DNA from 2 places in the Bacillus sp. VA13 genome. Region 1 is predicted to be linked to the other one. Evidence: riboswitches for the same ligand, from Rfam matches in the RefSeq annotation. Region 1 holds a riboswitch; the other holds the start of a gene.
The links. A riboswitch is a leader RNA that binds a small molecule or an ion and turns the genes downstream of it on or off. The one in region 1 is predicted to bind thiamine pyrophosphate.
Positions count from the first base shown of each region.

Region 2: another riboswitch for thiamine pyrophosphate. It lies ahead of thiC (phosphomethylpyrimidine synthase ThiC); the one in region 1 lies ahead of tenA (thiaminase II).

Region 1 covers NZ_JBVQPP010000003.1:336,194-343,887, reverse strand. Annotated here, with positions in the region: gene AC0C66_RS13715 (NAD kinase) at 1-293, shown strand, start outside; gene AC0C66_RS13710 (RluA family pseudouridine synthase) at 308-1,207, shown strand; gene prpE (bis(5'-nucleosyl)-tetraphosphatase PrpE) at 1,220-1,954, opposite strand; gene AC0C66_RS13700 (monovalent cation:proton antiporter family protein) at 2,188-4,032, shown strand; TPP riboswitch at 4,094-4,202, shown strand; gene tenA (thiaminase II) at 4,284-4,991, shown strand; gene tenI (thiazole tautomerase TenI) at 4,969-5,586, shown strand; gene thiO (glycine oxidase ThiO) at 5,570-6,679, shown strand; gene thiS (sulfur carrier protein ThiS) at 6,679-6,879, shown strand; gene thiG (thiazole synthase) at 6,876-7,646, shown strand; gene thiF (thiazole biosynthesis adenylyltransferase ThiF) at 7,643-7,694, shown strand, end outside.
Region 2 covers NZ_JBVQPP010000003.1:623,278-630,971, forward strand. Annotated here, with positions in the region: gene AC0C66_RS15135 (aliphatic sulfonate ABC transporter substrate-binding protein) at 1-807, opposite strand, end outside; gene AC0C66_RS15140 (ABC transporter ATP-binding protein) at 825-1,592, opposite strand; gene katA (catalase KatA) at 2,001-3,452, shown strand; partial or broken gene AC0C66_RS15150 (FbpB family small basic protein) at 3,477-3,675, opposite strand; gene thiC (phosphomethylpyrimidine synthase ThiC) at 3,807-5,579, opposite strand; TPP riboswitch at 5,711-5,818, opposite strand; gene AC0C66_RS15160 (Type 1 glutamine amidotransferase-like domain-containing protein) at 5,887-6,579, opposite strand; gene AC0C66_RS15165 (spore coat protein) at 6,737-6,955, shown strand; gene AC0C66_RS15170 (hypothetical protein) at 7,008-7,211, opposite strand; gene spo0M (sporulation control protein Spo0M) at 7,351-7,694, shown strand, end outside.

The sequences.
Region 1 (7,694 bases):
CGATTATCCATCCGTCTATTAGAGCGATCCAGCTTGCGGAAATGGCTTCTATTAATAACCGCGTATTCCGGACGGTCGGATCGCCGCTGCTTCTCCCTTCCCATCATGATTGCATGATTAAGCCGAGAAACGAAGTTGACTTTCAAGTGACGATTGACCATTTAACCCTTCTTCATAAGGATGTAAAGTCGATCCGCTGCCAGGTTGCATCCGAAAATGTGAGGTTTGCGAGATTCCGTCCGTTTCCATTTTGGAAAAGAGTCCAGGATTCGTTTATCGGAAAAGGTGAATAGAAAGAGGACGTATCGTGGATCATTTTTTTATCAGAAAGAACATTACTTCCGCTGAAAACGGGGTAACTCTAAAAGATTATGCCGCTGAACTGGGAATTTCGAAACGTCTGCTGACCGATATCAAGTTTGGCGGTGGAGACCTGCTTATCAACGGTGACCATGTGACGGTCAAATACGTTTTGAGAGAGGGAGATCTTCTTGTCGTCAAGTTTCCTAAGGAACAGGTAAGCGAGACGCTATTGGCAGAGCCTGTTCCGCTCGATATCCTGTATGAGGATGAACATGTACTTGTGATAAACAAGCAGCCGTATGTGTCATCTATCCCTTCAAGAGAGCACCCATCCGGCAGCATTGCCAATGGAATTATCCATCATTATCAAAAAAACGGAGTGAGGTCGACGGTTCATCTTGTCACCCGGCTTGACCGGGATACATCTGGTGTCATGCTTGTTGCCAAGCATCGCTTTGCCCACTCCATTTTATCGTCAGCGCAAAAAAACGGGCTTGTGAAACGCCGGTATGCGGCAGTGGTCCACGGGCGGTTGACACGGGCGGAGGGAACAGTCGATGCTCCGATTGGCAGACATCCTGACAGTATTATTGAACGGACGGTGAGACCGGACGGCCAGAAGGCTGTTACTCATTTTTATGTCACATGCGCAAATGACGACATGACCTCGGTGACATTGCAGCTTGAGACTGGACGTACCCACCAAATTCGTGTTCATATGAGCTATCTCGGGCACCCGCTGTGCGGCGATACACTGTACGGCGGAACGAGGCGGGAAATTGGCCGCCAGGCCCTGCACAGCGAGCAGCTTTCATTTATCCATCCGCTGACACAGGAGAACATGACGTTTCATGCTTCACTGCCTCAAGATATGAAAGAACTGATAAAAGGAGAGAATCAATGATTCTCTCCTTTTTTATATGGGGCGAAATCTTGATTCGTCATAAGGCAGGGAACTTGGAACAGAGACGGTTTCTATTTCTGGAAAGCGAAAGCCTGTCAGTTTATTTCCGAACACGCAGCCTGTATCAATGTTGATGGTGCGATTGACCTTCCGAGGCTCTTTCACAGGTGTATGGCCGTATACGACCCAAGCCTTGCCGTTATAGGCTGCCGCCCAATCACGTCTGACGGGCCTGCCGTCCGGATACGTTTCACCCGTCACATCACCGTAAAGCACAAAGTCTTTCACTCTGCGGGTATATTTGCCGATATCGTCAGCCTTTATGCCAGCATGGGCGACAACTAATTCTCCGTTATGTAAGATGTCGTAAAGCGGCGCTGTTTCGTACAGCTTCATAAACTGTTCGCTTACTGCTGTTCTTTCTTCTTTAGAAAGTTCTTCAAGCTCTGCCGCTGTTGTTTCGAGACCATGCATCACTTTCACCGGATTTCCTTTTAAGTAGCGGAACAGCTTATTGCAATGATTTCCCGGGACATAACGTACAGCGCCTTTTTCGTAAGCGCCCGCTACAAAGCGGATGACCTCTATCGATTTGGGTCCTCTGTCGGTTAAATCTCCGGCAAAAACAAGCATCCTGCCTTCCTCGTGGACAGGTACTCCATTTTTGATCGTATAGCCAAGCTTTTGGATTAATGCAGTCATTTCGTCATAGCAGCCATGAATATCGCTGATTATGTCGTAAGCCATTCGGCATCCTCCTTACCAATGATTTTATTTATTATGATGCAAAGTGTTGTGAGTCATCACAAGCTTTTATGTGCAAATTATAGAAGAATCATTTTCTAAACAGGATTTAGACCATATTACTTTATTTTTTATCATCACCCTTGTTAAAATCGCGTTATGTTTTTTTAAAAATTGAGGTTTTGTTCTTTGATTAAGAACTGGCATAACCCTGATCTAAAAAGGAGGTTCTGATTATGGCGCATACATCTGTCGCATCTTTAGTTGTTGTACTTATCGTTGCATTTTTGACACCCATCCTTTTGCATCGGTTTAAACTCAGCATCCCGGTTGTTGTTGCTGAAATCATTATGGGATTGATCATAGGAAAAAGCGGCCTTAATTTAGTTGTGGAGGGTGACACATGGCTCCAGACGCTTTCTATGCTCGGATTTATCTTTTTAATGTTTTTAAGCGGGCTTGAAATTGATTTTTCATCGTTTGAGAAAGGAAAGAAAAAGCAGCTTATGCCGAACGGCAAAGAAGCGCCTAATACGTTTGCTGCGGCATCTATTATCTTTGGCGGTATTTTTATTTTATCATTGCTGCTGTCTTATGGGTTCGTCTTGGCAGGATTTATCGAAAATGCATTCTTAATGACGCTTATTATTTCAACGATTTCATTAGGCGTTGTCGTTCCAACGTTAAAAGAAGAACGAATCATGAATTCAAATATCGGGCAGATTATTTTGCTCGTTGCTGTTATTGCTGATTTGGCTACGATGATTCTTCTTGCTGTTTTTTCCTCTTTATACGGAGAGGACAGCGGAAACATGTGGCTTCTGATGATCCTGTTTGCAGCCGGAGTGGTGCTTTACTTTTTCGGCCGGGTCTTCAAACATCGCTCTTTTGTTCAATCCATGTCAAAAGGGACGATCCAGATCGGAACGCGCGCGATTTTTACGTTAATTATCGTACTCGTTGCCCTGTCTGAATCACTTGGGGCAGAAAATATTCTCGGCGCTTTCTTAGCAGGGGTTCTCGTTTCCCTTCTTTCACCAAACAAAGAACTTGTTCAGCAGCTGGATTCATTCGGCTACGGGTTCTTAATTCCGATTTTCTTTGTGATGGTCGGTGTGAAGCTGGATATATGGACCCTTTTCCAAGATCCGAAAATATTAATCATGATTCCACTTCTGCTTTTGGCGCTGTTAGTCAGCAAAATCATTCCTGTCCTGTACTTGAAGAAGTGGTATGATAACCGAACCGTTTTGGCATCTGGTTTCCTGCTGACATCAACGCTTTCGCTCGTGATTGCCGCTGCGACAATCGGCCAGCAGCTTCACGTGATCAGCGCAAATATGTCAGGAGCGCTGACGTTAGTAGCCGTCATTGCCAGTATTTTTTCGCCGGTCTTCTTTAAAAAATTGTACAAACGGGAGGAGCAGCCGGAGGAGAAAAAGACGATTACGTTTATCGGTGCAAACCAAATGACATTGCCTGTTACTCTTGAACTGCCGGAGGAAGAGTATGATGTGCGTGTTGTACACGTATACCAAGAGAATGCGGAGGAAAAGCTGTCAGAATCAGTATTTACTGTCGAAACGATTTCTGACTATGAACACGAGACGCTTGAATCACTCGGCATTTTTGATACGGATATCCTCGTTGTTGCGACAGGGAATGAAGACATGAATGCGGACATTGCATTACTTGCAAAAGAAAAAGGCACAGAAAGAATCATTGCCAGCGTAGGATCACCGGAGAATGAAGCAGCTCTGAAGGAGCAGGGAATCAGCATCTTTTCTATTCTGTTGTCAACAAAAACACTGCTTCGCGCTCTGATAGAAGCGCCTGGAGTCATGAGGCTTCTCACGAACCAGGAGTCTTCGCTGTATCAAATTAATATGGAAAACAGCACTTACGACGGTGTGATTTTGCGGGAATTCCCTTTAACAGGCGACGTCATCTTTGTCAGGATTTTCAGAGGTGTGGATAGCATCGTTCCACATGGGGACACAAGGCTGAAACTGGGAGACCGCTTAATTGTTACCGGATCTCGCGGGTACGTAACGGAGCTTAAGAAAACATTAGAAGGATAAACCTTGACCAAATAGGGATTCGTGTTAATATAGAGGTGCAGAACAATTCAATATGTATTCGTATAACCACTAGGGGTGTCCTTCATAAGGGCTGAGATAAAAGTGTGACTTTTAGACCCTCATAACTTGAACAGGTTCAGACCTGCGTAGGGAAGTGGAGCGGTATTTGTGTTATTTTACTATGCCAATTCCAAACCACTTTTCCTTGCGGGAAAGTGGTTTTTTTATTTATCAGACAGGGGGAATGACGTGTGAAGTTTTCAGAAGAATGCCGCAGTGCAGCCGCAGAATGGTGGGAGGGGAGTTTTGTCCATCCGTTCGTTCAGGGAATCGGTAATGGAACGCTTCCGATTGACCGTTTTAAATACTACGTGCTTCAGGATTCTTATTATTTAACGCATTTTGCGAAGGTGCAATCGTTTGGCGCCGCTTATGCGAAGGACCTTTATACAACGGGACGGATGGCAAGCCACGCCCAAGGTACATATGAGGCGGAAATGGCGCTTCATCGCGAGTTTGCGGAGCTGTTGGAAATCAGTGAGGAAGAGCGTAAGGCGTTTAAGCCGTCTCCTACGGCATACTCTTATACATCCCATATGTACCGTTCGGTTTTGAGCGGGAATTTTGCTGAGATCTTAGCTGCCCTGCTGCCATGCTACTGGCTTTATTACGAGGTAGGTGAGAAATTGCTGCATTGTGATCCGGGGCATCCGATTTATCAGAAGTGGATCGGCACATACGGCGGTGACTGGTTCAGACAGCAGGTCGAAGAGCAAATCAATCGGTTTGATGAGCTGGCGGAAAACAGCACGGATGAAGTGCGCGCCAAGATGAAAGAGAATTTTGTTATTTCCAGCTTCTATGAATATCAATTTTGGGGAATGGCCTATCGAAAAGAAGGCTGGTCCGACCGCGGCATAAAAGAGGTGGAGGAATTTGGAGCTTCACGCCATAACTGATGACTGCAAGCCGGTTGAAGAGTTAGCGAGAGCCATCATAGCTATTCGGAATGAAGTTGATTTTATACACATTCGGGAACGGTCAAAATCGGCGGCCGACATTTTGAAACTGCTCGGGCTTATTTCCGAAGGCGGTGTTGATAAGCGAAAACTGGTCATGAATGGGCGGGTGGATATTGCGCTTTTTTCTACGATTCATCGCGTGCAGCTGCCGAGCAGCAGCTTTTCGCCGAAGCAGGTCAGAGCCAGATTTCCTCACCTTCATATCGGTCGGTCGGTGCATTCGCTTGAGGAAGCGGTTCAAGCAGAAAAGGAAGACGCTGACTACGTGTTGTTCGGCCATGTGTTTGAAACGGATTGTAAAAAGGGTCTTGAAGGCAGAGGTGTGTCATTGCTGTCAGATATCAAACAGCGGATTTCCGTCCCGGTTATTGCGATCGGCGGAATGACGCCGGACAGATTAAGAGACGTAAAACGAGCAGGAGCAGACGGTATTGCAGTCATGTCGGGAATTTTTTCTTCCGCTGACCCTTTGGAAGCTGCCAGACGATATTCCCGCAAGCTAAAGGAGATGCGCTATGAAAAGGCATTATGATGCAGTTGTCATTGGAGGCGGAATTATCGGTTCCGCGATTGCTTATCATTTAGCAAAGGAAAACAAAAACATCGCATTGTTTGAAAGTGGAACAATGGGCGGCAGAACAACAAGTGCTGCTGCCGGAATGCTGGGCGCCCATGCCGAGTGCGAGGAACGTGACGCGTTTTTTGACTTTGCCATGCACAGCCAGCGTCTGTACAAAGGTCTTGGAGAAGAGCTTTACACATTATCCGGTATTGATATCAGACAGCATAACGGCGGTATGTTTAAGCTTGCGTTTTCTGAAGAAGACGTGCAGCGGCTGAGGAAGATGGATGACTTGGATTCTGTCAGCTGGCATACAAAAGAAGAAGTTTTAGAAAAAGAGCCGTATACGTCTGGTGACATTTTCGGGGCAGCCTTTATTCAAGATGATGTGCATGTTGAGCCTTATTTTGTTTGTAAGGCATATGCGAAAGCAGCGAAAGCGCTTGGGGCGGAGATTTTTGAGCATACTCCTGTCCTGCATGTCGACCATGACGGTGAAGCGCTGTCCATCGAGACGCCGAATGGTAACGTATGGGCGGATCATGTCGTGGTTGCCAGCGGGGTGTGGAGCGGAATGTTTTTTAAACAGCTTGGGCTGAACAATTCATTTTTCCCTGTAAAAGGGGAGTGCCTGTCTGTTTGGAATGATGATATACCGCTGATAAAAACACTTTACCATGACCATTGCTATATCGTACCGAGAAAAAGCGGCAGACTGGTTGTCGGCGCGACAATGAAGCCAGGTGACTGGAGTGAAACACCGGATCTTGGCGGATTGGAATTGATAATGAAAAAAGCAAAAACGATGCTGCCGGCCATTCAGAATATGAAGGTGGATCGTTTTTGGGCAGGACTGCGGCCGGGAACAAAGGATGGGAAACCGTACATCGGCAGACACCCTGAGGACAGCCGTATTTTATTTGCGGCGGGCCATTTCAGAAATGGGATTCTGCTCGCTCCGGCAACGGGCGCTTTGATCAGTGATCTCATGATGAATAAAGAGGTCAATCAAGACTGGCTGCACGCATTCCGAATTGATCGCAAGGAGGCGGTTCAGATATGATGCTACAGCTGAACGGTAAAGACGTGAAGTGGGAAAAAGACACAGGTACAATTCAAGACCTGCTGGCGTCTTATCAGCTTGAAAATAAAATTGTTATCGTTGAAAGAAATAAAGAAATTATCGGCAAAGAACATTATCACGAGGTTGAACTTTGTGATCGCGATGTTATTGAAATTGTCCATTTTGTAGGAGGCGGATGAGCATGTTAACAATTGGCGGGAAATCATTTCAATCAAGATTGTTGCTGGGCACGGGGAAATACCCATCGTTTGAAATTCAAAAGGAAGCGGTGGCCGTTTCCGAGTCTGATATTTTAACATTTGCTGTGCGGAGAATGAACATCTTTGAAGCGTCTCAGCCTAATTTTCTGGAACAGCTTGATTTATCCAAATATACGCTTCTGCCGAATACAGCGGGCGCCAGCACCGCTGAAGAAGCGGTCCGGATTGCAAGATTGGCAAAAGCGTCAGGGCTTTGTGACATGATTAAAGTCGAAGTCATCGGATGCAGCCGTTCTTTGCTGCCTGATCCTGTTGAGACATTAAAAGCGTCCGAACAGCTTCTTGAAGAAGGCTTTATTGTGCTCCCGTACACGTCGGATGACGTTGTACTGGCAAGAAAACTGGAAGAGCTTGGCGTGCATGCCATCATGCCGGGGGCATCTCCGATCGGATCGGGGCAAGGAATCTTAAATCCTTTGAATCTGTCATTTATTATTGAACAGACAAAAGTGCCGGTCATCGTGGACGCCGGCATTGGATCGCCTAAAGACGCGGCATACGCAATGGAGCTTGGAGCGGACGGCGTACTTCTCAATACGGCTGTATCAGGCGCGAATGATCCTGTGAAAATGGCGCGTGCCATGAAGCTCGCAGTGGAAGCAGGGCGCCTTTCTTATGAGGCGGGGCGCATTCCGCTTAAGCAATACGGAACGGCAAGCAGTCCGGGAGAAGGTCTTCCTGTATGACGGACAGGTACTCCAGACAGGAGCTGTTTGCTCCGATCGGCCCAGCCG
Region 2 (7,694 bases), 290 kb from region 1:
GACGACCTTTTTATCGAGACCTTTAATGTCTGCATACAAGTCAGCGGCTTCATCCAGGTGTTCCTTTTGCCACACAACAGCCTTATTAAACACCTTCAGAAAACGGACTACTTCGTCCGGGTGCTCTTCGGCAAACTTTGTTCTTACTAAAGTAAATCCGGGTGAATATAAATCTGTGCTTTCCCCGTTCACAAGGATGTTTGCTCCGTGTTTGATTGTTTCTAAAGACAAGTACGGCTCCCAAATGGACCAGGCATCAACAGACCCGTTTTCAAACGCAGAGGCCGCTTCATCAGGCTGAAGCTGAATAATCGTCACATCATTAGCTGACAATCCCACTTGATCAAGTGCTTTATACAGAAAATCAAAACCGCTGCTGCCTTTGGCGACTGCAATTTTCTTCCCCTTTAAGTCCTTGACGTCCTGAATGCCGCTGTTTTGATTGACAAGGATGCCGTTTGCTTTCAATCCGTCCTGAGACAAACCGATTTCTTTAAAGTCAATGCCTGCCGCCTGTCCAGCGATAACAGGAGAATTGCCGACTTGAGAAAAATCAAGTTTGTCTGCCGCAAGTCCTTCAAATTGGGGCGGACCGCTTTGAAACTCCACCCATTTCACTTTGATGCCTTCTTTTTCAAATGCATCTTCAAACCAGCCTTTCTCCTTCGCAATCAAAAGCGGGCTTAAACTTTGCTGAATACCGATTCGAATTTCTTTCAATTGTTTGTTGTCACTGCTGGCTCCATTTGCTCCACAGCCTGCCAGCAGAAAAAAAACGGTAACCAATACAATGAGTCCTTTTTTCATTTCTGCTTCCGCCCTTTCTATATCCCTGATCCTTCAGCGTACTCTAGATCTTCCGTTTTCTCGAATTCCGACAGCACTTTCTGTCTGATCGCTTGGAAATCCGGAGTCGTCCGGTTTCGTGGATACGCCAGATGAATGGGCATCAGCTTATGGATGTTCCCCGGTTTAGCCTTAAGGATCGCAAGCTCATTTCCTAAATAAACAGATTCATCTATATCATGAGTCACGAGAATCATCGTTGTTTTTTTCCTCCTCCATATATCCAGCAACACGTCCTGCAGGTGTTTTCTAGTAAAAGCGTCGAGTGCACCAAACGGTTCATCTAAAAGCAGGACCTCAGGCTCCCGCAGAAGAGCCCGTGCGATAGCGACTCTTTGTGACATACCGCCTGACAGCTCGCGCGGGTATGCTTTCTCCGATCCTTTCAATCTGACAATCTCAATCAGTTCATCCACCTTCTGTTTGACTGTTGGATCTTTCAAGTTCAAATCGGCGGCAATATTCTGCTCAACCGTCAGCCATGGAAAGAGGCGGTGCTCCTGAAAAATAAATCCTTGCTGAATACCCGGAGCTGTTACGCTGCGTCCGTTAATTTCAACACTCCCGTCATAATTTGAATCAAGCCCCGCAATAATCTTTAACAGCGTGCTTTTTCCGCACCCGCTAGGTCCGATGAGCGTAAGAAATTCACCTGGTGCGATTGATAATTGAATGTTCTCCAAGACCGTTGTTTTGCGGCCCTCTTGAACGAATGTCTTTTTTTTGATGCTGATGGTCACAGCCACTTTTATCCCTCTCTTTCTGCCAACCCCGCCTTCTACAAAAACAAAAAGGCCCCCATCTCTGTTCGTTGTAGAGATGAGAGCCTTCGGCGGTCCGATCAGCTGCCCAATTGTTTTTTGTTTGAATATCATGTTAATTCAAACTATTCCGATGTGTCAACTCTTTTTTCAAACAAGATTTTTGGCATTCTTGTTTATCACTTAATCTGCTTGATTCGCAAATAGAGAAGAAAAAATCATTTCTTCAAAAAACTTTTTCTCTCTTATAAGCTGTTATGACAAGGGTTTATCAACATTTTTAATACTTTATATCCCTTAATAGAAATGACTATTTTATAATAATTATAAAATAATATTGACTTTTTACTTAGAGATGATATTATGTTCTTATAAATTTCAAGAGGTGATGACATGAGTTCAAATAAACTGACAACTAGCTGGGGCGCTCCGGTTGGAGATAATCAAAATTCAATGACTGCCGGTTCTCGCGGACCAACTTTAATCCAAGATGTACATTTACTCGAAAAATTGGCCCATTTCAACAGAGAACGTGTTCCTGAACGTGTCGTTCACGCCAAAGGAGCAGGCGCACACGGATATTTTGAAGTGACAAATGATGTAACAAAATACACGAAAGCCGCTTTCCTTTCTGAAGTCGGCAAACGGACACCGTTGTTCATCCGTTTCTCAACAGTTGCCGGTGAACTTGGCTCGGCTGACACCGTTCGCGACCCGCGCGGATTTGCTGTTAAATTTTATACTGAAGAAGGAAACTACGACATCGTCGGTAACAATACACCGGTATTCTTCATCCGCGATGCGATTAAGTTCCCTGATTTCATCCATACACAAAAAAGAGATCCAAAAACACACTTGAAAAACCCTACAGCTATATGGGATTTCTGGTCACTTTCACCAGAATCACTGCACCAAGTGACAATTCTGATGTCAGACCGCGGAATTCCTGCAACACTTCGCCACATGCACGGCTTCGGAAGCCATACATTCAAATGGACAAATGCCGAAGGCGAAGGCGTATGGATTAAATATCACTTTAAAACAGAACAAGGCGTAAAAAACCTTGATGTCAATACAGCAGCAAAAATTGCCGGTGAAAACCCTGATTACCATACAGAAGATCTTTTCAACGCAATTGAAAACGGTGATTTCCCTGCATGGAAACTATATGTGCAAATCATGCCTTTAGAAGATGCAAATACGTATCGCTTCGATCCGTTTGATGTCACAAAAGTTTGGTCTCAAAAAGACTATCCGTTAATCGAAGTCGGACGCATGGTTCTAGACAGAAATCCGGAAAACTACTTTGCAGAAGTAGAACAAGCGACATTCTCACCTGGAACACTCGTGCCTGGTATTGATGTTTCTCCAGATAAAATGCTTCAAGGCCGGCTGTTTGCTTATCATGATGCACACCGCTACCGTGTCGGTGCAAACCATCAAGCACTGCCAATCAACCGCGCACGCAACGAAGTGAACAATTATCAGCGTGACGGACAAATGCGTTTTGACAATAACGGCGGCGGATCTGTTTATTACGAGCCTAACAGCTTCGGCGGTCCGAAAGAGTCACCTGAGGATAAACAAGCAGCATATCCGGTACAAGGAATCGCTGACAGCGTAAGCTACGATCACAACGACCACTACACACAAGCCGGTGACCTCTATCGTTTAATGAGCGAAGATGAGCGTGCCCGCCTTGTTGAAAATATCGTAAACGCCATGAAGCCGGTAGAAAAAGAAGAAATCAAACTTCGCCAAATCGAGCATTTCTACAAAGCGGATCCTGAATACGGAAAACGCGTGGCAGAAGGCCTTGGATTGCCGATTAAAAAAGATGCTTAATAGAAATGTAAAAACCCGCTGTAATTAGCGGGTTTTTTTATATTTAGTTATGCACTGCCGTATGCTTCTTATCAATCTTCATATAAATTTCCTCCATAAGCTCCGCGCTGTTCATAATCTCTCGTTTATTTTTTTCAATCAGAAGATCAAGCGGCAAAATCTGATTCCCATATATTTTTCGCTTCCTAAATCGTTTTCTCCCCTTCTCTTTTTTGATTCCCATCAATGATCCCTCCTTTTTCATACAAAAAAGGCCCTTATCTAAAAGATAAGAGCCTTCGGTGTCCCGATCAGCAAATGCTGGTAATATTTATTAGCTATATTAAAACGTATTCCATTTCGCCTGTCAATCTATTATTTATACAGCTTGCTGCCTTGATTCACAAATTCTTCAGCTTTTTCTTTCATTCCCTCTTGAATGGCATCCCATTCACTAAGCTTTTTATCCTTCGCATAATCCCGAATATCCTGAGAAATTCTCATGCTGCAAAACTTCGGCCCGCACATTGAACAAAAGTGAGCGGTTTTTGCTCCTTCTGCCGGCAGTGTTTCATCATGATATTCAAGCGCTCTTTCTGGATCAAGAGATAAATTAAACTGGTCTCGCCAACGGAATTCAAAGCGGGCTTTCGATAACGCATCATCCCGTATTTGCGCTCCGGGATGCCCTTTTGCAAGATCTGCTGCGTGCGCAGCAATTTTATATGTAATGACCCCTTCACGAACATCATCACGGTTTGGCAGCCCCAAATGCTCCTTCGGCGTTACATAACAAAGCATTGCTGTCCCATACCAGCCGATCATCGCCGCTCCGATCGCTGAAGTAATATGGTCATAGCCCGGCGCAATATCTGTCGTCAGCGGCCCCAATGTGTAAAAAGGCGCTTCTTTGCAAATGTCCATTTGTTTATCGACGTTCTCTTTGATTTTATGCATCGGCACATGCCCCGGTCCCTCAATCATCACCTGAACATCATGCTTCCAGGCAATTTGCGTCAGTTCTCCGAGGGTCTCTAATTCAGCAAATTGCGCTTCGTCATTGGCATCAGCGATTGATCCGGGGCGAAGCCCGTCCCCAAGAGAAAAAGCAATATCATACGTTTTCATGATTTCACAGATTTCTTCAAAATGAGTATACAAAAAGCTTTCCTGATGATGGGCCAGACACCACTGTGCCATAATCGCTCCCCCGCGTGACACGATTCCTGTTGTCCGTTTGGCGGTTAGCGGGACATACCGCAACAAAACACCCGCGTGAATCGTAAAATAATCCACTCCCTGCTCTGCCTGCTCGATCAGCGTATCACGGTAAATCTCCCACGTTAAATGCTCCGCTACGCCGTTTACTTTTTCAAGCGCCTGATAAATCGGAACAGTTCCCACAGGCACAGGGCAATTGCGAATAATCCATTCACGCGTCGTATGAATATCTTTACCGGTAGATAGATCCATCATCGTATCCGCTCCCCAGCGGATGGCCCACGTCATTTTTTCCACTTCTTCTTCAATTGATGACGTAACCGCTGAATTCCCGATATTCGCATTAATCTTCACATGGAAATTCCGGCCAATAATCATCGGTTCACTTTCAGGGTGATTAATATTTGAAGGAATGATCGCCCGGCCGCTTGCTACCTCATCTCTGACAAATTCGGGAGATACATGCTCGCGAATGGCGATAAACTCCATCTCAGGTGTAATGATCCCCTTTTTAGCATAATGCATTTGGGTGACATTTTGACCCGCTTTCGCCCGCAGCGGTTTCCGCTTTAGTTCTGGGTAGCTTATGTTTGGGATTGCCTTTTTATAACCGTTATCTTCTGGTTTTATAGTCCGTCCTTCATATTCTTCCACATCGTTACGCTCTGTGATCCATTTTTGGCGGAGCGGCTTTAATCCTTCTTGAATATTAATGGTCACATCAGGGTCCGTATACGGTCCGCTTGTATCATAGACACGCACAGGCGCGTTTTCCTCTTCGCCGAACGATCCTGTCGTCGGACTTAAGGCGATTTCCCTCATCGGCACTTGGATGTCCGAGGAAGAACCCTCCACGTATATTTTCTTACTCCCCGAAAAACTCGACATAATGGAAATGTTGGCTTGCTGCACTGAATCGTTTTGCATCATTGATCCTTCCCCTCTCTCGTTTGAAAGGACAAAATCAAGCCCATAACCAGCACAAAAAACCGGATTCAAGTGAATGAACCCGGTTACAGTCAGAAAGAAACATATTATTGCCCAGCACGACAATAATAAAAACAATTCCTCTACTTCCCCACGCTGGTACGAACCAGATCAGGTCCAAAGGGTTAAGAAGCTTACCTTCTCTCTCAGCCCGAAAACGGGCACCCCCAGTAACTATTGATTTCGGACTCATCTTAACATAAAACCAATCGAAAAAAAAGAGGAATATAGAAAATATTCAGCTAATTCAACCCAAATATTTGGCCCGCAGCGGGATTTCAGAAATCTCATGTTCACCCCTCATCACCCGATATGCCTTTGCACCCGGTCTTGAACTCACAGTCTGAAACAGCTGATCATTTATGAAATGGAGAGCCGCTCCATCGTCCGCCGCATAGCCATCGCACAAGAATTCGTTAGATATCAACTGATGGTATATCGGCCTCCGGTTCTTTTCACCGTCATAATGAGGACAAAAGCTCCCTTGCAAAAAACCTAAACTTTTCATACTTGTCAGCGGTCCTGCCGAATCTGTCACTCCTTCTTCAAACCAGCAGATCGCACCGGCACTTAATCCAGCTAAAATCACCCCGTTCTTCCATGCCTCTCTGAGAATAAGATCCAGCCCCCATTCCTTCCACAGCACAAGCATATTCCGCGTATTTCCCCCGCCAACATAAATCACGTCCTTTTCCATAACAAAAGAAATGAAGTCTGTTGTCGGCGGCTTAAATAAGGATAAATGAGACGGCACACAATCCAGTGTTTGAAAAGCATGATAAAACCGCTGAATATAGTTTTGGGAATCACCGCTCGCCGTCGGCAAAAAACAAATGCGAGGCGACTTCCGTCCCGATTGATTGATGATATATTGATCGAGGGACAAATTTTCCGGTTCCATCGAAAAACCCCCGCCGCCCATCGCAATAATCTGTTTCATCATCCCACTCCCCGAAAAAATTTGTTAATCATTATAGCATTTTGTATAAATCCATGAAACAAGGCTAAATACTTCTCAATAGGAAGATCTAAAAGATAAAACCCACTAACAGGCGGTGAAGGCATTGAACGATTTTTCAACCCCAATCATACCTATAATGATTCTTGATTGCTTAACGACAATACAAATCATCATTAAAAAGTACACTGTCGCAATAACGGAAACTGCAAACCCCGACCTCCGAACAGCGTTGCATGATCAATTAGATGCAGCTGTTCATCTGCATGGGGAACTATCTGAACTTCTGATGGAAAAAGGCTGGCTCCTGAGTAAGCCATTTCAAATCGATTTGCTTTTATCTTGCAGAGAACTGTAACAAAGTCACAAAAAAAGACGGAATCTCATCTTTCAGATCCCGTCTCTCCCTTTTATTGCTCCACTCTTCTTAAAGCCTCGTTTACCGTTTCTTTTATAAACGCGTCTTCACCGCTTAATCGGTCTAAACTGAGATCACCGTTTCTAAGCCTTTCGGAAATATTGTTTATATCCTCCTCTACCGTGATTTGCAGCTCACCAGCCAAAAACATTCTGTGTAATTCATCAGCAACCATACTTTCTTTATCCATTTCAATCCGCTCCTTTGCTTTCAATAGTATTCTTAGTCTGTCCCTAGGCCGGACGAATAATAGGTAAAAAGTATGAATCAAATGAATCTTTTTTCTTCCTTCTTACGTATATCTGTTGAGAAAAAGAAAAAGGGGAAGATCTAACATGTCATTTTTTAAGAAGCTCGCAGCAAGTGCCGGTATCGGTGCTGCAAAAGTAGATACAATTTTAGAGAAAGACGCATATTATCCAGGAGAAGAAGTACGGGGAACTGTCCATGTCAAAGGCGGGAAAATCGCTCAGGACATCCGCTATATTGATTTACAGCTTAACACACGGTACGTCATTGTAAAAGACGATGAAGAACACCGGAAATACGCTACAATTCATTCTTTTCAGGTCACTGGTTCATTCACCATTCAGCCTGGAGAAGAGCAGCAATTTCCGTTCTCATTCACCCTCCCTCTTGATACACCGATTACTGTAGGGAAAGTAGAGGTCGCCGTAGT